One region of the Streptomyces sp. NBC_00885 genome, then DNA from elsewhere that is predicted to be linked to it. Evidence: riboswitches for the same ligand, from Rfam matches in the RefSeq annotation. Region 1 holds a riboswitch; each other region holds the start of a gene.
The links. Region 1 has a riboswitch for cobalamin ahead of OHA61_RS12330 (ribonucleoside-diphosphate reductase subunit alpha). Riboswitches for the same ligand answer to the same signal wherever they lie in the genome.

Region 1 (5,491 bases):
GGCGAGGACCCGGGACCGTGCCCGTGCCACCATGTGAGCCGCAACAGACGGAGGAGCCGGTGACGGCAGCACCACAGGAGTCGGGAAGGCGGGCCATGACCACGGACGGGGGCGGCACCGAAGCCGAGGGCGGGGCAGTGGCCCGTACCGCGCGCGTGCCTAAGTACTACCGGCTCAAGCGCCACTTGCTCGACATGACCGAGACGCTTCCGCCCGGCACGCCCGTGCCGCCGGAGCGCACACTGGCGGCCGAGTTCGACACCTCGCGCACCACGGTGCGCCAGGCGCTTCAGGAACTGGTCGTCGAGGGCCGCCTGGAGCGCATCCAGGGCAAGGGCACCTTCGTGGCCAAGCCCAAGGTCTCGCAGGCCCTCCAGCTCACCTCGTACACCGAGGACATGCGGGCCCAGGGCCTCGAGCCCACCTCGCAGCTGCTGGACATCGGCTATGTCACGGCCGACGACACGCTGGCCGGACTGCTGGACATCTCGACCGGCGGGCGGGTGCTGCGGATCGAGCGGCTGAGGCTCGCGAGCGGCGAGCCGATGGCGATCGAGACGACGCACCTTTCGGCCAAGCGCTTCCCGGCGCTCCGCCGCAGCCTGGTGAAGTACACCTCGCTCTACACGGCGCTGGCGGAGGTGTACGACGTCCGTCTGGCCGAGGCCGAGGAGACGATCGAGACCTCGCTCGCCACGCCGCGCGAGGCCGGGCTTCTCGGCACGGACGTGGGCCTGCCGATGCTGATGCTCTCGCGTCACTCGCTGGACGCGCAGGGCGAGCCGGTGGAGTGGGTGCGCTCGGTGTACCGCGGCGACCGGTACAAGTTCGTGGCCAGGCTCCAGCGGCCGCAGGACTGACACGGCGGCCACCCGGGTTTGCCGGGTGCGCTCGGATCGGACGGACCGTCAGCAGGCCGGACTCCACAACGGAATTCGGCCTGCTGACGAGACGCTACCGCCAAGTCGTTGCCGTACCGATATGCGGACGGGGGGTGACGCTGGTCAGAACCCTCCCCTAGATTTCCTGCGCATTACAACTGGTGATACGTGAGGGGACGGAACCGCCGTATGTCAGATGTGACGGAAGTGCCGGACGAGAAACAACCAGTGATCACGCCTGTGCGCGCGATCGTCGCCCTCTGCCTCTTCGCGCCGTTCGTCGCGATGCTCTGGGTCGGCTCGTACGCGAAGACCGAGCCGACGTTCATCGGCATCCCGTTCTTCTACTGGTACCAGATGCTCTGGGTGCTCATCTCCACCGCGCTCACCGTGGTCGCCTACACGCTGTGGCAGCGCGACCAGCGCGCCCGCAAGGGGGGTGCGTCGAAGTGAACGACGGCGTGAACGGCGTCGCACTCAGCGTCTTCATCTTCTTCTTCCTGGCCGTCACGGTCATGGGCTTCCTGGCCGCGCGCTGGCGCAGGGCCGAGAGCGACAGCCTCGACGAATGGGGCCTGGGCGGCCGGTCGTTCGGCACCTGGGTCACCTGGTTCCTGCTCGGGGGCGACCTCTACACGGCGTACACCTTCGTCGCCGTCCCCGCGGCGATCTACGCGGCGGGCGCGGCGGGCTTCTTCGCCGTCCCGTACACGATCCTCGTCTATCCGCTGATCTTCACCTTCCTGCCCCGGCTGTGGTCGGTCTCGCACAAGCACGGATACGTCACCACCTCGGACTTCGTCCGCGGACGCTGGGGCTCGAAGGGCCTGTCGCTGGCGGTCGCCGTCACCGGCATCCTGGCGACGATGCCCTACATCGCGCTCCAACTGGTCGGCATCCAGGCCGTACTCGACGTGATGGGTGTCGGCGGCGGCGAGAGCACGAACTGGTTCGTCAAGGACCTGCCGCTGCTGATCGCCTTCGGTGTGCTCGCGGCGTACACGTACTCCTCCGGGCTGCGGGCCCCCGCGCTGATCGCCTTCGTCAAGGACACGCTGATCTACATCGTCATCGCGGTGGCGATCATCTACATCCCGATCAAGCTCGGCGGCTTCGACGACATCTTCGCCAAGGCGGGCGACGCGCTGGCGCAGATCAACCCGGCGACGGACAAGCCACGGGGCGCGCTGGCACCTGCGGAGGCGGGCCAGTGGGGTTACGCCACGCTGGCACTCGGGTCCGCCCTGGCGCTGTTCATGTATCCGCACTCGATCACGGCGACGCTCTCCTCGCGCAGCCGTGACGTGATCCGGCGCAACACCACGATTCTGCCGCTGTATTCACTGATGCTGGGCCTGCTGGCGCTGCTCGGCTTCATGGCGATCGCGGCGGGCGTGAAGGTGAAGAACGGTCAGCTGGCCATCCCGCAGCTGTTCGAGAACATGTTCCCCGACTGGTTCGCCGGTGTCGCCTTCGCGGCGATCGGCATCGGGGCGCTGGTGCCGGCGGCGATCATGTCGATCGCGGCGGCGAACCTGTTCACGCGGAACATCTACAAGGACTTCATCAAGCCGGACGCGACGCCCGCGCAGGAGACCAAGGTCTCCAAGCTGGTGTCCCTCCTGGTGAAGGTCGGCGCGCTGGCCTTCGTCCTGACGATGGACAAGACGGTGGCCATCAACTTCCAGCTTCTGGGCGGCATCTGGATCCTCCAGACCTTCCCCTCGCTGGTGGGCGGCTTGTTCACCCGCTGGTTCCACCGCTGGGCGCTGCTGGCCGGCTGGGCGGCCGGCATGATCTACGGCACAGCGGCGGCGTACGGAGTGGCCAGCCCGACGCAGAAGCACTTCGGCGGCTCGTCCGCGGAGATCCCCGGCTTCGGCGAGATCGGGTACATCGGTCTGACCGCGTTCGTGCTGAACGTGGTGGTGACGGTGGTGCTGACGTTCGTACTGCGGGCGGTGAAGGCGCCGGAGGGCGTCGACGAGACGTCGCCGTCGGACTACACGGCGGACGCGGGGGATCCGGACGTGAAGGCGGAACTGCCGTCGGCAACGGCGGGCGCGGGTCACTGACGGTCCGTCTTGGCGCGGGTGCCGCTGCGCGGGGCTGTTCCCCACCCCGCCCTTTCCCGCTGTGACATTGTGCGGCTCCGCCGCGTGGCGGGGCTCCGCCCCGGACCCCGCTCCTCAAGCGCCGGCGGGGCTGGATGTGCGGCTGGGCCGCGCACTTCAGCCCGTCCGGCGTTTGAGGACATGCGGCCGAAGGTCGCATACGGGGTCCGGGGCGAAGCCCCGTCCGGGGTCCTGGGGGCTTGCCCGCAGTTCGGGAAGGGGCGGGGTGGGGAACAGCCCCGCCGCAGGCGCACCCCGCACCCCGTAGCCGCCCCGGCACAACATGTGGTGGGTGCGGCAACTCCCCGCCCCCACATGTATGCTCATGCTCGCTGTCGCCGCAGGGGAATCCGGTGCGAATCCGGAACTGTCCCGCAACGGTGTGATGTGGTGCGCTTTGCCGTACCCCACCAGTCCGAAGACCTGCCGACGGTGCATCCGGCTCGACCGAACCGGGTGCCGACACGTCCGGGCCTCGCGGTTGGGCCGGTGGACGCGGTGAGCCGTCCCCTGACGCGCGCCCGTGACCCCTCCCCCCGCCGGCCCAGAGCCGAGCGAGGGAGAGCACCACGTGACCATCGCGCCAGCCGATCCGGCTTCAGGCATCTCCGAGCAGGTGGCCGACGGCCCCGGGACCGCGCTTCTGCGGACCCTGACCGGTCTCACCGCCGATCTGCCCGACACCGACCCCGGCCGTGTCGCCGCCGCCGCGCTGCGCGGCCGGCACGCCGGTTCGGACGCGGCGGAGCTCCGGAGCCTGGCCACCGACGCGGCCGCGGGGCTGATCTCCGAGGACCCTGCCTACTCCCGGCTCGCTGCCCGCCTGCTGACCCGTCATATCGCAGACGAGGCAGCCGGACAGGGCGCGGTCTCCTTCTCCGCCTCGGTCGCGGTCGGCCACCGCGAGGGCCTGATCGCCGACCGCACGGCCGAGTTCGTGGCGCTGCACGCCGCCCGGCTGGACGCGCTGATCGACCGGGACGCGGACGACCGCTTCGGCTACTTCGGGCTGCGCACCCTCTACAGCCGCTATCTGCTGCGGCATCCGATCACCCGTCAGGTGATCGAGACGCCGCAGTACTTCATGCTGCGCGTCGCCTCGGGCCTCGCGGAGGACAACAGCACCCGCGCCCTGGACGAGGTCGCCGCGCTCTACCGGCTGATGAGCAGGCTGGACTACCTCCCCTCCTCGCCCACGCTCTTCAACTCCGGGACCCGCCACCCGCAGATGTCGTCCTGCTATCTGCTGGACTCCCCGCTGGACGAGCTGGACTCGATCTACGACCGCTACCACCAGGTCGCCCGCCTGTCCAAGCACGCGGGCGGCATCGGCCTCTCGTACTCCCGTATCCGCGCGCGCGGTTCGCTGATCCGCGGCACCAACGGGCACTCCAACGGCATCGTGCCCTTCCTGAAGACCCTCGACGCCTCGGTCGCCGCCGTGAACCAGGGCGGCCGGCGCAAGGGCGCGGCCGCGATCTATCTGGAGACCTGGCACGCGGACATCGAGGAGTTCCTGGAGCTGCGCGACAACACCGGTGAGGACGCGCGGCGTACGCACAACCTCAACCTCGCGCACTGGATCCCGGACGAGTTCATGCGCCGCGTCGAGGCCGACGCCGACTGGTCGCTGTTCTCGCCCGCCGATGTGCCCGGGCTGGTCGACCTGTGGGGCGAGGAGTTCGACGCCGCGTACCGCAAGGCGGAGGCCGAGGGCCTGGCCCGCAAGGCCATCCCGGCACGCGAGCTGTACGGCCGGATGATGCGTACGCTCGCCCAGACCGGCAACGGCTGGATGACCTTCAAGGACGCCTCCAACCGCACCGCCAACCAGACCGCCGAGCCCGGCCGGGTCGTGCACAGCTCCAACCTGTGCACCGAGATCCTCGAAGTCACGGACGACGGCGAGACGGCCGTGTGCAACCTCGGCTCGGTCAACCTGGGTTCGTTCGTCGCGGGCGACGGCATCGACTGGGAGCGCCTGGACGAGACCGTCCGTACCGCCGTGACCTTCCTCGACCGGGTCGTCGACATCAACTTCTACCCGACCGAGCAGGCGGGCCGTTCCAACGCCAGGTGGCGTCCGGTCGGCCTGGGCGCGATGGGCCTCCAGGACGTCTTCTTCAAGCTGCGCCTGCCCTTCGACTCCCCCGAGGCCAAGGCGCTCTCCACGAAGATCGCCGAGCGGATCATGCTCGCCGCGTACGAGGCGTCCTGCTCGCTCGCCGAGCGCAACGGCCCGCTGCCCGCCTGGTCCGAGACCCGCGCGGCCCGTGGTGTGCTGCACCCCGACCACTACGACGTGGAGCTCAACTGGCCCGAGCGCTGGGACGCCCTGCGCGCGCGGGTGGCGAAGAGCGGCATGCGCAACTCGCTCCTCCTCGCCATCGCGCCGACCGCCACCATCGCCTCGATCGCGGGCGTGTACGAGTGCATCGAGCCCCAGGTCTCCAACCTGTTCAAGCGTGAGACGCTCAGTGGTGAGTTCCTCCAGGT
Region 2 (5,491 bases), 3.9 Mb from region 1:
TGTCTTGAGCGCGGCGTCGCTTGCGTAGCGGCCGGCCGCTATCACGGCCGCGCCGACGCCGATCAGTGTGGTGACGGCTGCTGCCGTCGCGGTAAGCGGGCGCACCGTTCCAGTGTCGGCACCCGCGTGCCGCCCTGCCAGCGGAGGGAGCCGTCGGTGTCAGGGGGTGTCCGGTTGCCCGTAACTGCGGAGCTTCTCGGAGGCCTCACTCAGCTGGGAGCTCGTCAGGAGGGTGGGCGCGTGTCCGGGCACAGACGCGGCGGTCAGCCAGAGGCGGCACATCCACTCCAGCTGGGCGGTGCGGTCGTAGGCCTGGTCGAGGGAGTCCGCGTAGGCGACGGTTCCGTGGTTCTGCAGGAGGCAGGCGGTGCGTTCGTGCAGGGCTCGGAGCATGTTCCGGGCCAGTTCCTCGGTTCCGTACAGGGCGTACTCCGCGACACGGACGGGCCCGCCCATGGCCCCGGCCATGTAGTGGATGAGCGGGAGTTCGGGGACGAGGGTGGAGACGGCGGTGGCGTGTACGGCATGGGTGTGGACCACGGCGCCGGCGGATGTGTTGCGGTAGAGCTCCAGGTGCAGGGGCAGCTCGCTGGTGGGGGCGAGGTCGCCGAGGACCTGATTGCCGTCGAGGTCGACGGCGACGGCGTCCTCGCGGGTGAGCCGGTCGTAGGGGACTCCGCTCGGGGTGACCAGGACGAGCGACCCGACCCGTACCGAGACATTGCCCGACGTGCCCACCACGAGGCCCTCCGCAGCCGTACGGCGGGCCGTGGCCACGAGGTCCTGCCACGCCCGCTCGATCGCGTCCTGCCGTACCTGGTCGGTCATGCGGCGATCCTGTCAGGCGGGGCCGGATGCCACAGGGACGGACGGGTGACGGAGATCACGCAAATCGTCTTGAAAGCCGTATTTCAGCGGCGCTGCCGCCACCCCGACAAGCAGAGTGACAAATCCTCACTTCAGAACACCACGACGCCCCCCCTAGTTCATCTTCCGTTCATCCAGGTTAAATACGTTCACCGCGCCACTGACGTCAAGAGATTGCCTGGGTAAATGGAACACATCACGCTGCTGCTAGCGATCGTGATCGCGACAGCTCTCGTGTTCGATTTCACAAACGGTTTCCACGACACCGCCAACGCGATGGCGACGACCATCTCGACCGGCGCCCTGAAGCCCAAGACGGCGGTGGCCATGTCCGCCGTGCTCAATCTTGCCGGTGCGTTCCTGTCGGTCGAGGTCGCCAAGACGATCTCCAGCGGCATCGTCACCGAGTCCGGCATCACTCCGGAAGTGATCTTCGCGGCGCTCGTCGGCGCCATCCTGTGGAACCTGATGACCTGGCTGATCGGTCTGCCGTCCAGCTCCTCGCACGCCCTGATGGGCGGACTGATCGGCGCCACGGTCGCCTCGGTCGGCATCGGCGGCGTCAACGGCGGCACCGTCGTCACCAAGGTCCTGATCCCCGCGATCGCCGCCCCCCTGGTGGCCGGCATCGCCGCCTTCCTGGCCTCCCGGCTGACGTACAAGATCGGCAAGAACGCCGACGGGAAGGCCACCGCGAAGGGCTACCGCGCCGGCCAGATCACCTCGGCGGGCCTCGTCTCGCTGGCCCACGGCACCAACGACGCCCAGAAGACGATGGGCATCATCACGCTGGCGCTCATCGCCGGCGGCGTGCTCTCGCCCGGCTCCAACCCCCCGATGTGGGTCATCCTCTCCGCCGGTCTCGCGATCGCGATGGGCACCTACCTCGGCGGCTGGCGCATCATCCGCACCATGGGCAAGGGCCTGACGGACCTTCAGCCGCAGCAGGGCTTCGCCGCCCAGACCAGTGCCGCCAGCGTCATCCTCGCCTCCTCCAACCTCGGCTTCTCGCTGTCGACGACGCACTCCTGCTCCGGCGCCGTGATGGGCGCGGGCCTGGGCCGCAAGGGCGGCGTGGTCCGCTGGTCCACCGCCACCCGGATGTTCGTCGCCTGGGGCCTGACGCTGCCCGCCGCCGCTCTGGTCGCCGCGGGCTCGGAGTTCGTGACCAAGCAGGGCGACTGGGGCGTCGCGGTCGTCGCGGCCTTCCTGATCGGCGCCTGCGCCGCGATCTGGTTCGTCTCCCGCCGCCAGGTGGTCGACCACACCAACGTCAATGACACGGACGCCGAACCCGCGGGCGTCGTGACCGCCGCCATCGCGGCCGTCACCCCGCCGCCGGCGGGCACGCCCGCGCAGGACATCAAGTCGACCATCCCGGCTCCGGCCCCCGCGAGCGGCTCAGAGCCGACGCGTCCGGCCACGGTGTAAGGACAGATCAGCATGAAAATCGACTGGGCAGCACTCGGCTCCGTCTTCGGCGTGAGCCTCGTCGCCACCGTCGCCCTGGTGGGTCTGTTCACCCTGGGCGTGGTGGGCCTGACCAAGCAGGAGTCGGCGGCCACGAGCGGCGGCTCCGCGGTTCTGGCGCGCACCGGGGCGTACGCGTGCTTCGCGCTCTGCGCGGCTGCCGTGGCGTACGGGATCTATCTGATCGTCACCTGACAGCCGTTTCGGATACGTCGGGTCCGGGCCGGGTCACCCCATCGGGTGACCCGGCTCGCGTGTGTGCCCCAACACACTCTTCCCGTGCAGGTCAAAGGCCAGTTGACGCCCGTTCTCGCAGCGTGGTGGACTGCCGGGGCCATCTACGGCGGCAGAAGAGGAAGCCGGTGCGAATCCGGCGCGGTCCCGCCACTGTCACGGGGGAACACTCCCCCGGAAGCCAGGAACTCTCACCGCCGGTCACGTCGAACCAGGGCGCGGACACCCTGAGTGAGGACATATCGCCATGCGCGGCTGCGGTTCGGTTCCTGCGGTGAGTACGAGGTTCCAACGAGGCGGAACGACGGCCTGATTCCATGCGTGCCGACCGCCGATTCGTGTACGGCGCCACCGCCGGCCTGGCCGGTGACCTGCTTCTGGGCGATCCCCGCCGAGGGCATCCGGTCGCCGCGTTCGGGCGGGCCGCGGGTGGTGTCGAGCGTGTGCTGTGGCGTGATCACCGGGGGTGGGGCGCGCTGCACACCGCGGTGTGCGCCGGAGGCGCCGCCGCTGCCGCCGCACTGCTGAGCCATGGAGTACGGGGCCGCTCGGCCGCGTCCTTCACACTGACCGCAGCCGCCACCTGGGCCGTCGTCGGCGGCACCTCGCTGGGCCGGGAGGCACGCGCCATCGGTGGCGCGCTGGCCGCCGGGGACGTGGAGGTGGCCAGGGAACGGCTGCCGCATCTGTGCGGGCGCGATCCGCAGGCCCTGGACGAGCAGCAGATCGCGCGAGCGGTCGTCGAATCCGTCGCCGAGAACACCTCGGACGCCGTGGTGGGCGCGCTGGTCTGGGGGGCGCTCGCCGGTGTGCCGGGGCTGGTCGGCTTCCGGGCGGTCAACACCCTGGACGCGATGGTCGGCCACAAGTCGCCCCGCTACCGGCGGTTCGGCTGGGCCTCGGCCCGGCTCGACGACGTCGCGGGCTGGCCGGGCGCCCGGCTCACCGCGGCGCTGGCGGTGCTCGCGGGCGGGGACGCGCGCGGAGCCGCCCGGGCCTGGCGGGACGACGCGAAGAAACATCCGAGCCCCAACGCGGGCCCGGTGGAGGCGGCTTTCGCCGGTGCGCTCGGCGTACGGCTCGGCGGAACGCTCTCCTACGCCGGACGCGTCGAGCACCGTCCCGTACTCAACGGTGACGGCCGCCCTGTCCAGTTCGGCGACATCGAACGTGCCGTGCGGCTCTCGCGCCGCGTCGGCTGGCTGACACTCGCGACCTGCGCGGCAGGGCGCCTCGCGGGGCATGCGCTGCGTGCACGGCGCGCGGGAAAGGGGCGGGGATGATCGGGCACAGGGGCGGCGGACTGCTGGTCGCGGGAACCACGTCCGACGCGGGCAAGAGCGTCGTGACGGCAGGGATCTGCCGCTGGCTGGTGCGGCAGGGGGTGAAGGTCGCGCCCTTCAAAGGGCAGAACATGTCGCTCAACTCGTTCGTGACGCGCGAGGGCGCGGAGATCGGACGGGCGCAGGCCATGCAGGCGCAGGCGGCCCGTGTGGAGCCGAGCGCGCTGATGAACCCGGTGCTGCTCAAGCCCGGCAGCGACCGTTCCAGTCAGGTCGTGCTGATGGGCAGGCCGGTGGGTGAACTCAGCGCCCGCGGGTTCTTCGGGGGGGCTGGGGGGTCGTCCCCCGGGAAAACGCTGTACGGCGGGCGGCAGGAGTCCCTGTTCGGGACCGTCGTGGAGTGCCTGGAGGAGCTGCGGGGCACGTATGAAGCCGTGATCTGCGAGGGGGCGGGCAGTCCGGCCGAGATCAATCTGCGGCGTACGGACATCGTGAACATGGGCATCGCACGGGCCGCGCGCCTGCCGGTGCTCGTGGTCGGAGACATCGACCGCGGCGGCGTCTTCGCCTCTTTCTTCGGTACGACCGCACTGCTCGCCCCCGAGGACCAGGCACTGATCGCGGGCTATCTGGTCAATAAGTTCCGGGGCGATGTGACGCTCCTCGAACCCGGCCTGGAGATGCTGTACGGACTGACCGGGCGGCACACCTATGGCGTGCTGCCCTTCGCGCACGGTCTCGGCATCGACGAGGAGGACGGGCTGCGGGTCTCGCTGCGCGGCGCGGTACGGGAGTCGATGGTCGCGCCGCCCGTCGGCGAGGACGTGCTGCGCGTGGCCGTGTGCGCCGTACCGCTGATGTCGAACTTCACGGACGTGGACGCGCTCGCCGCCGAACCCGGCGTCGTCGTGCGCTTCGTGGACCGGGCCGAGGAGCTCGTCGACGCCGATCTGGTGGTCGTGCCGGGCACGAGGGGCACGATCAAGGCGCTTGCGTGGCTGCGCGAGCGCGGGCTCGCGGACGCTCTGGCGCGCCGGGCCGCCGAGGGGCGGCCGGTGCTCGGCATCTGCGGCGGCTTCCAGCTCCTGGGCGAGCACATCGAGGACGAGGTGGAGTCGCGCGCGGGCGCCGTAGACGGGCTCGGGCTGCTGCCGGTACGGGTGCGGTTCGCCCGGGACAAGACCCTCGCGCGGCCCGTGGGCACGGCGCTCGGCGAGAGCGTCGAGGGGTACGAGATCCATCACGGGGTCGCCGAAGTGCTGGGCGGAGAGGCGTTCATCTCTGATGACAGTGGACACAGCCTGGACGGCTGCCGGGTCGGGTCGGTGTGGGGCACGCACTGGCACGGCTCGCTGGAGAGCGACCGCTTCAGGCGCGCCTTTCTGCGGGAGGTGGCAGCAGCCTCGGGACGGCGTTTCGTACCGGCGCCGGACACCAGCTTCGGCGCGCTGCGCGAGGAGCAGCTGGAACGCCTCGGCGATCTGATCGAAGAACACGCGGACACGGACGCGCTGTTGAGGCTCATCGAGTCGGGCGCTCCGTCGGGACTGCCCTTCATTCCACCGGGAGCGCCATGAGCACCGTGCTGTTGCTGTCCACCGCCGACACCGATCTGCTGGCGGCCCGGGCCTCCGGGG
Region 3 (5,491 bases), 4.9 Mb from region 1:
AGGACCTGGTGAAGACGCTGGGCGCCTCGCTCGGCCACGAGTTGTAGGACCGTGCCCCCGATGCATCCCGTCATCGACATCGCCGGCTATGTCAAAGGCGTGCGTGAGGGGTCGCGGGCGTACATCGCCCGTGCCATCACGCTCGTCGAGTCCACGCGCGCCGATCACCGTGCGCTGGCCCAGAGGTTGCTGACCGAGCTGCTGCCGTACTCCGGTACGGCGCGGCGGGTGGGCGTCAGCGGTGTGCCCGGCGTCGGCAAGTCCACGTTCATCGACGCGCTCGGCACGATGCTCACCGGCCTCGGCCACCGGGTCGCGGTTCTCGCCGTCGATCCGTCGTCGACCCGTACGGGCGGCTCCATCCTGGGCGACAAGACCCGGATGGAACGGCTCGCGGTGGATCCGGCCGCCTTTGTGCGGCCGTCCCCCACCTCGGGCACGCTGGGCGGAGTGGCCAAGGCGACCCGCGAGACCATCATCGTGATGGAGGCCGCCGGCTACGACGTGGTACTCGTGGAGACGGTCGGGGTCGGCCAGTCGGAGACCGCCGTGGCCAACATGGTGGACTCGTTCCTGCTGCTGAGCCTGGCCAGGACCGGTGACCAGCTGCAGGGCATCAAGAAGGGCGTCCTGGAGCTGGCCGACGTGATCGCCGTCAACAAGGCGGACGGCCCGCACGAGCGCGACGCACGCTCCGCCGCCCGTGAACTGGCCGGTGCGCTGAGGCTGATGCACCCCGCCGACGCCGCCTGGACTCCCCCGGTGCTGTCCTGCAGCGCGCGGGAGGGCACCGGGCTCGACACTCTCTGGGAGCGGCTCGAGCAGCACCGGGCGCTGCTGGACTCGACGGGCAGGCTGGCCGCGAAACGCCGCGACCAGCAGATCGACTGGGCCTGGACGATGGTCCACGACGAGTTGCGGGACCGGCTGCGCAGCCATCCCGGCGTGCGCGCGCTCGCACCCGGCCTCGAACAGCAGGTGCGGGACGGGGAGTTGACGGCGACGCTGGCGGCGGAACGAATCCTTCAGGCGTTTCAGCGCCCGAGCTAGCGGCTCCGGGGCGGGCTCGATGCGGCCCCCGCCCCGGAACCGTACGGCTCAGGACGACATCGTGAGCCCGGCCCGGATCTCGCGGGCCGCGGCGACCAGGTGCTCCAGTGAGGTACGGACCTCGGGCCAGCCGCGCGTCTTCAGACCGCAGTCGGGGTTGACCCACAGCCGCTCGGCGGGGATCGCCTCAAGTCCCTTCCGAAGCAGCGCGGTTGCCTCCTCAGCGCTCGGTACACGCGGTGAGTGGATGTCGTAGACACCGGGCCCCACCTCGCGCGGATATCCGGCCGTGGCGAGTTCGCCGGCCACCTGCATGTGGGAGCGGGCTGCCTCCAGGCTGATGACATCGGCGTCGAGATCGTCGATCGCCCGGAGGATGTCACCGAACTCGGCGTAGCACATGTGCGTATGGATCTGGGTGTCCGGACGGACGCCGCCGGTGGTCAGCCGGAAGGCCTCCGTCGCCCAGGCCAGATAGGCCTCGTGGCCGTCGCCGCGCAGCGGCAGCGTCTCGCGCAGCGCGGGCTCGTCCACCTGGATCACCGAACTGCCCGCCGCCTCAAGGTCGTTCACCTCGTCGCGCAGGGCGAGGGCGACCTGGCGTGCGGTCTGGGCGAGCGGCTGGTCGTCGCGTACGAAGGACCAGGCGAGCATGGTGACAGGGCCGGTGAGCATGCCCTTGACGGGGCGGTCGGTGAGCGACTGGGCGTAGCGGGTCCAGCGGACCGTCATCGGATCGGGGCGGGAGACGTCACCTGCCAGGATCGGCGGCCGGACATAGCGGGTGCCGTACGACTGGACCCAGCCGTGCTGCGTCGCGAGATAGCCGCTGAGCTGTTCGGCGAAGTACTGGACCATGTCGTTGCGTTCGGGCTCGCCGTGTACGAGCACGTCGATGCCGGTCTTCTCCTGGAAGGAGACGACCTCGCGGATCTCGGCCTCGATGCGCTCCTCGTACCCCTGGGTGTCGATGCGCCCGGCCCGCAGGTCGGCCCGTGCGGTGCGCAGTTCGACGGTCTGCGGGAACGAGCCGATCGTGGTCGTGGGCAGCAGGGGAAGGCGCAGACGTGCGCGCTGGGCCGCGGCGCGCTGCGCGTAAGGGAGGCTGCGCCGGGTGTCCGCCGCGGTGACGGCCGCGCTGCGGGCGCGGACGGCGGGGTCGCGGGTGAGCGCGGAGGTGGCGCGGGAGAGCAGGTCGGCCCGGTTGGCGGCGAGCCTGGCGGCGATGGCGTCGGTGCCCTCGGTCAGCCCACGGGCCAGCGTGACGACCTCGGCCGTCTTCTGGCGGGCGAAGGCGAGCCAGCGGGCGACCTGCGTGTCGACATCGCGTTCCGCGGCGGCGTCGAGCGGCACATGCAGCAGGGAGCAGGACGGCGCGACATCCACTTCGCCGGCCAGCCCGAGCAGGGTGGCGAGGGTGGCGGCCGACTTCCCGAGGTCGTTGATCCATACGTTGCGACCGTCGACGACTCCGGCGACGAGCCGCTTGCCGGGCAGTCCGCCGACGGCCGCGAGGTCGCGGAGGTTGGCGTGGGCGGCGCCGGTGAAGTCGAGGGCCAGCCCGTCGACTGGGGCCTTGGCCAGGACGGGGAGTGCGTCGCCGAGCCGGTCGAAGTAGGAGGCGATCAGCAGCTTCGGCCGGCCGGTTAGCCCTCCGAGCTCGCGGTAGGCGCGGCCCGCGGCGCTGAGCACGGCGGGCGGCTGGTCCTGGACCAGTGCCGGTTCGTCGAGCTGGACCCACTGGGCGCCCGCGGCCCGCAGCTCGCGGAGCACCTCGGCGTACACCGGCAGCAGCCGGTCCAGCAGGGTGAGCGGCTGGAAGTCGGAAGCAACTCCGGGCGCGGGCTTGGCGAGCAGCAGATAGGTGATCGGCCCGAGGAGCACCGGGCGGGCCGTGAGCCCGAGCGCGAGCGCTTCCTTCAGCTCGGCGACCTGCTTGCCACAGTTGGCGGCGAAGGCGGCGTCGGGGCCGAGTTCGGGGACGAGGTAGTGGTAGTTGGTGTCGAACCACTTGGTCATTTCCAGGGGCGCGACATCCTGGGTTCCGCGGGCCATGGCGAAGTAGCCGTCGAGCGCGTCGGCGTCGACGGCCGCCCGGTGACGTGCGGGAATGGCGCCGACCATCACGCTGGTGTCCAGGACATGGTCGTAGTACGAGAAGTCTCCGGTGGGGACTTCGTGGATACCGGCGCCCGCGAGCTGCTGCCAGGTGGCCCGGCGCAGCCGGGCGGCCGTCTCCTTCAGGGCATCGGCGTCGACGCGGCCCTTCCAGTAGCGCTCGACGGCCTTCTTCAGCTCCCGGTTCGGGCCCTGGCGGGGGTAGCCGTGGACGGTGGCCCTGGATCCTGCGGCGGTGGATGTGCTGGTCACGGAACTCTCCTTCGCGAGTACTCGTCCATGACCTCGGACAGCTCGTGGGACGCGAAGGAGGGCAGACACAGCCGTCTGCCCATGCCGCCGACCCGCCCACGAGGTCACCGAGATCTCCGCGCGCGTTCGCGCACGGGCAGTGGCAGGTCTTCGGACTCATGGGCACGCCCGCGCGTACGGGGTTTGCGTACGCAGGCACCTACTGGCCGTCGCTTCCCGGATCCGCTGCCGGATCCAGTGCGTATGACGGCGGTCGTTCCCACTCACCGCTGCGGGGCAGTTCCGGATTCCCACCGGATTCCCTCTTGCGACGCGCCTGCCTGGAGGACAGGGCGAACCAGCTGCACGATCACCCTAGGTGCGTCATTGACATGTGACCAAACGGTCACCTATTTTGGATGGCATGGACGAAGTGTTCAAGGCACTGGCCGACCCGACGCGGCGCAGCCTCCTCGACGAGCTCTTCCGCCAGGACGGGCAGACGCTCAGCGCGCTCGAGGCCCGCTTCGACATCAGCCGCTTCGGCGTCATGAAGCACCTCAAGCAGCTCGAGGAAGCCGGCCTGATCGTCACCAGGCGCCGCGGCCGGGAAAAGCTCCACTTCCTGAACCCCGTCCCTATCCGGCTCGTCCACGACCGGTGGGTGAGCAAGTACGCGGAACCCTGGGCGGCCGCACTCAGCGGCCTCAAGAGCCGACTGGAGAGCCCCATGGAAAAGGTCTTCGAGATTTACATCCGCACCACCCCTGAGCGCCTCTGGGAGGCGATCACCGACCCCGAGATCCGGAGCAAGTACAACTTCGGCATGCGGGTCACCTCCGACTGGCAGCCCGGCGGGCGCTTCGAGATGAGCTCCCCCAAGGCCGACGGCCTGCTCGGCGAGGGCGAGATCCTCGAAATCGATCCACCGCGCAAGCTCGTCCAGAGCATGGTCGCGCTCTGGAGCGACGAGGCGAAAGCCGAAGGCACGTCGAGGGTCACCTGGGACATCGAGCCCGTCGGCGACTCCTGCCGGCTCACCGTCACGCACGACCAGCTGCGCGAGGGTGCGAACGAGGAGCTGTACGGCGGTTGGCCGATGATCCTCTCCGGCCTCAAGACCTGGCTGGAGACCGGCGAGCTGCTGACCACGCCGGGCTCACTGATGTACACCTGATCAGGCCCGGCGACCCGCTTTTCCGGTACGGCAGTGCGCGGTGGGACCCGTACCGGAAAAGCGCCGGGTCACCTCAGTGGCCGCCGGACTGCCCGACGCGCAGGCCGGATCCCACCACGCGCGCCTTGATGCCGTCGCGCTCCACCGTGATGTGCTGGAGCCGCAACTCCTTCAGGGAGCGGGGCAGTTCGAAGGAGAGTGACAGCCTCTCGGACAGCTCCGGGGGCTTGAGGGCGAGCATTGCCCCGACCAGACCGGGATCGATGCCGACCTTCCTCAGCAGCTGCGGATGCTCCAGTACGACATCGACGAGATTGACCTTCATCAGCCGCTCGATGAACTTCGGCGCGCTGGTGAGCCGGTGGAGTTCCTCCTCGCTCCGCAGCGCCCGGCGCACATACTCCCTGGGCACTCCGAGCCGGTCCACGATCGCGGGCACGGCAAGCAGCGCCTTCAGCCGGGCGCCCTCGCCGCTGATCCGCTCGGCGGCCTCGCGATGCAGCCGCAGGCCGGAGTGATCCGGATCCTTGCCGGGCCGGTAGGTGGCCACCCGGGGAATGTCGAGCTGCATGCCGTCCAGGGTGGTGGTGAGGGAGCGCTCGTTGTCACGCTGTATGTGCGCCTGGGCCTGCACGCGCAGATCCTGTCCGGCGACGGCGAGTTCGCCGTTCACCCGGACCGCGTCCGCGCCGCTGCCGGTGAACTTCAGCTGTGAGGCGCCCAGTTCACGGTTCAGATCGTCGAAGGAGAGCAGCACCTCGCCGTCCAGATCGCCGATGACGGCGCCCTTGATCGAGGTCGGGGCATCTCCGACGATGCGTACGTCCTTGGCGGTGGCCCGCACCTCGGCAAGCGAGACGCGATCGGCCGAGACGTCGGGCACGGTGACATCGACGCGGTCGATCCGCTCGTCGA

Region 2: another riboswitch for cobalamin. It lies ahead of OHA61_RS30535 (cobalamin biosynthesis protein); the one in region 1 lies ahead of OHA61_RS12330 (ribonucleoside-diphosphate reductase subunit alpha).
Region 3: another riboswitch for cobalamin. It lies ahead of metE (5-methyltetrahydropteroyltriglutamate--homocysteine S-methyltransferase); the one in region 1 lies ahead of OHA61_RS12330 (ribonucleoside-diphosphate reductase subunit alpha).

The regions. Positions count from the first base shown of each region.
Region 1 is NZ_CP108796.1:2,815,071-2,820,561, forward strand. Features, by position in the region: gene OHA61_RS12315 (GntR family transcriptional regulator) at 96-860, shown strand; gene OHA61_RS12320 (DUF3311 domain-containing protein) at 1,071-1,334, shown strand; gene mctP (monocarboxylate uptake permease MctP) at 1,331-2,956, shown strand; cobalamin riboswitch at 3,308-3,441, shown strand; gene OHA61_RS12330 (ribonucleoside-diphosphate reductase subunit alpha) at 3,567-5,491, shown strand, end outside.
Region 2 is NZ_CP108796.1:6,737,383-6,742,873, reverse strand. Features, by position in the region: gene OHA61_RS30555 (alpha/beta hydrolase) at 1-105, opposite strand, end outside; gene OHA61_RS30550 (class II aldolase/adducin family protein) at 160-828, opposite strand; gene OHA61_RS30545 (anion permease) at 1,054-2,298, shown strand; gene OHA61_RS30540 (hypothetical protein) at 2,311-2,532, shown strand; cobalamin riboswitch at 2,641-2,783, shown strand; gene OHA61_RS30535 (cobalamin biosynthesis protein) at 2,889-3,854, shown strand; gene OHA61_RS30530 (cobyric acid synthase) at 3,851-5,431, shown strand; gene cobN (cobaltochelatase subunit CobN) at 5,428-5,491, shown strand, end outside.
Region 3 is NZ_CP108796.1:7,722,815-7,728,305, reverse strand. Features, by position in the region: gene scpA (methylmalonyl-CoA mutase) at 1-47, shown strand, start outside; gene meaB (methylmalonyl Co-A mutase-associated GTPase MeaB) at 61-1,050, shown strand; gene metE (5-methyltetrahydropteroyltriglutamate--homocysteine S-methyltransferase) at 1,099-3,420, opposite strand; cobalamin riboswitch at 3,544-3,777, opposite strand; gene OHA61_RS35255 (ArsR/SmtB family transcription factor) at 3,824-4,576, shown strand; gene OHA61_RS35250 (DUF2993 domain-containing protein) at 4,650-5,491, opposite strand, start outside.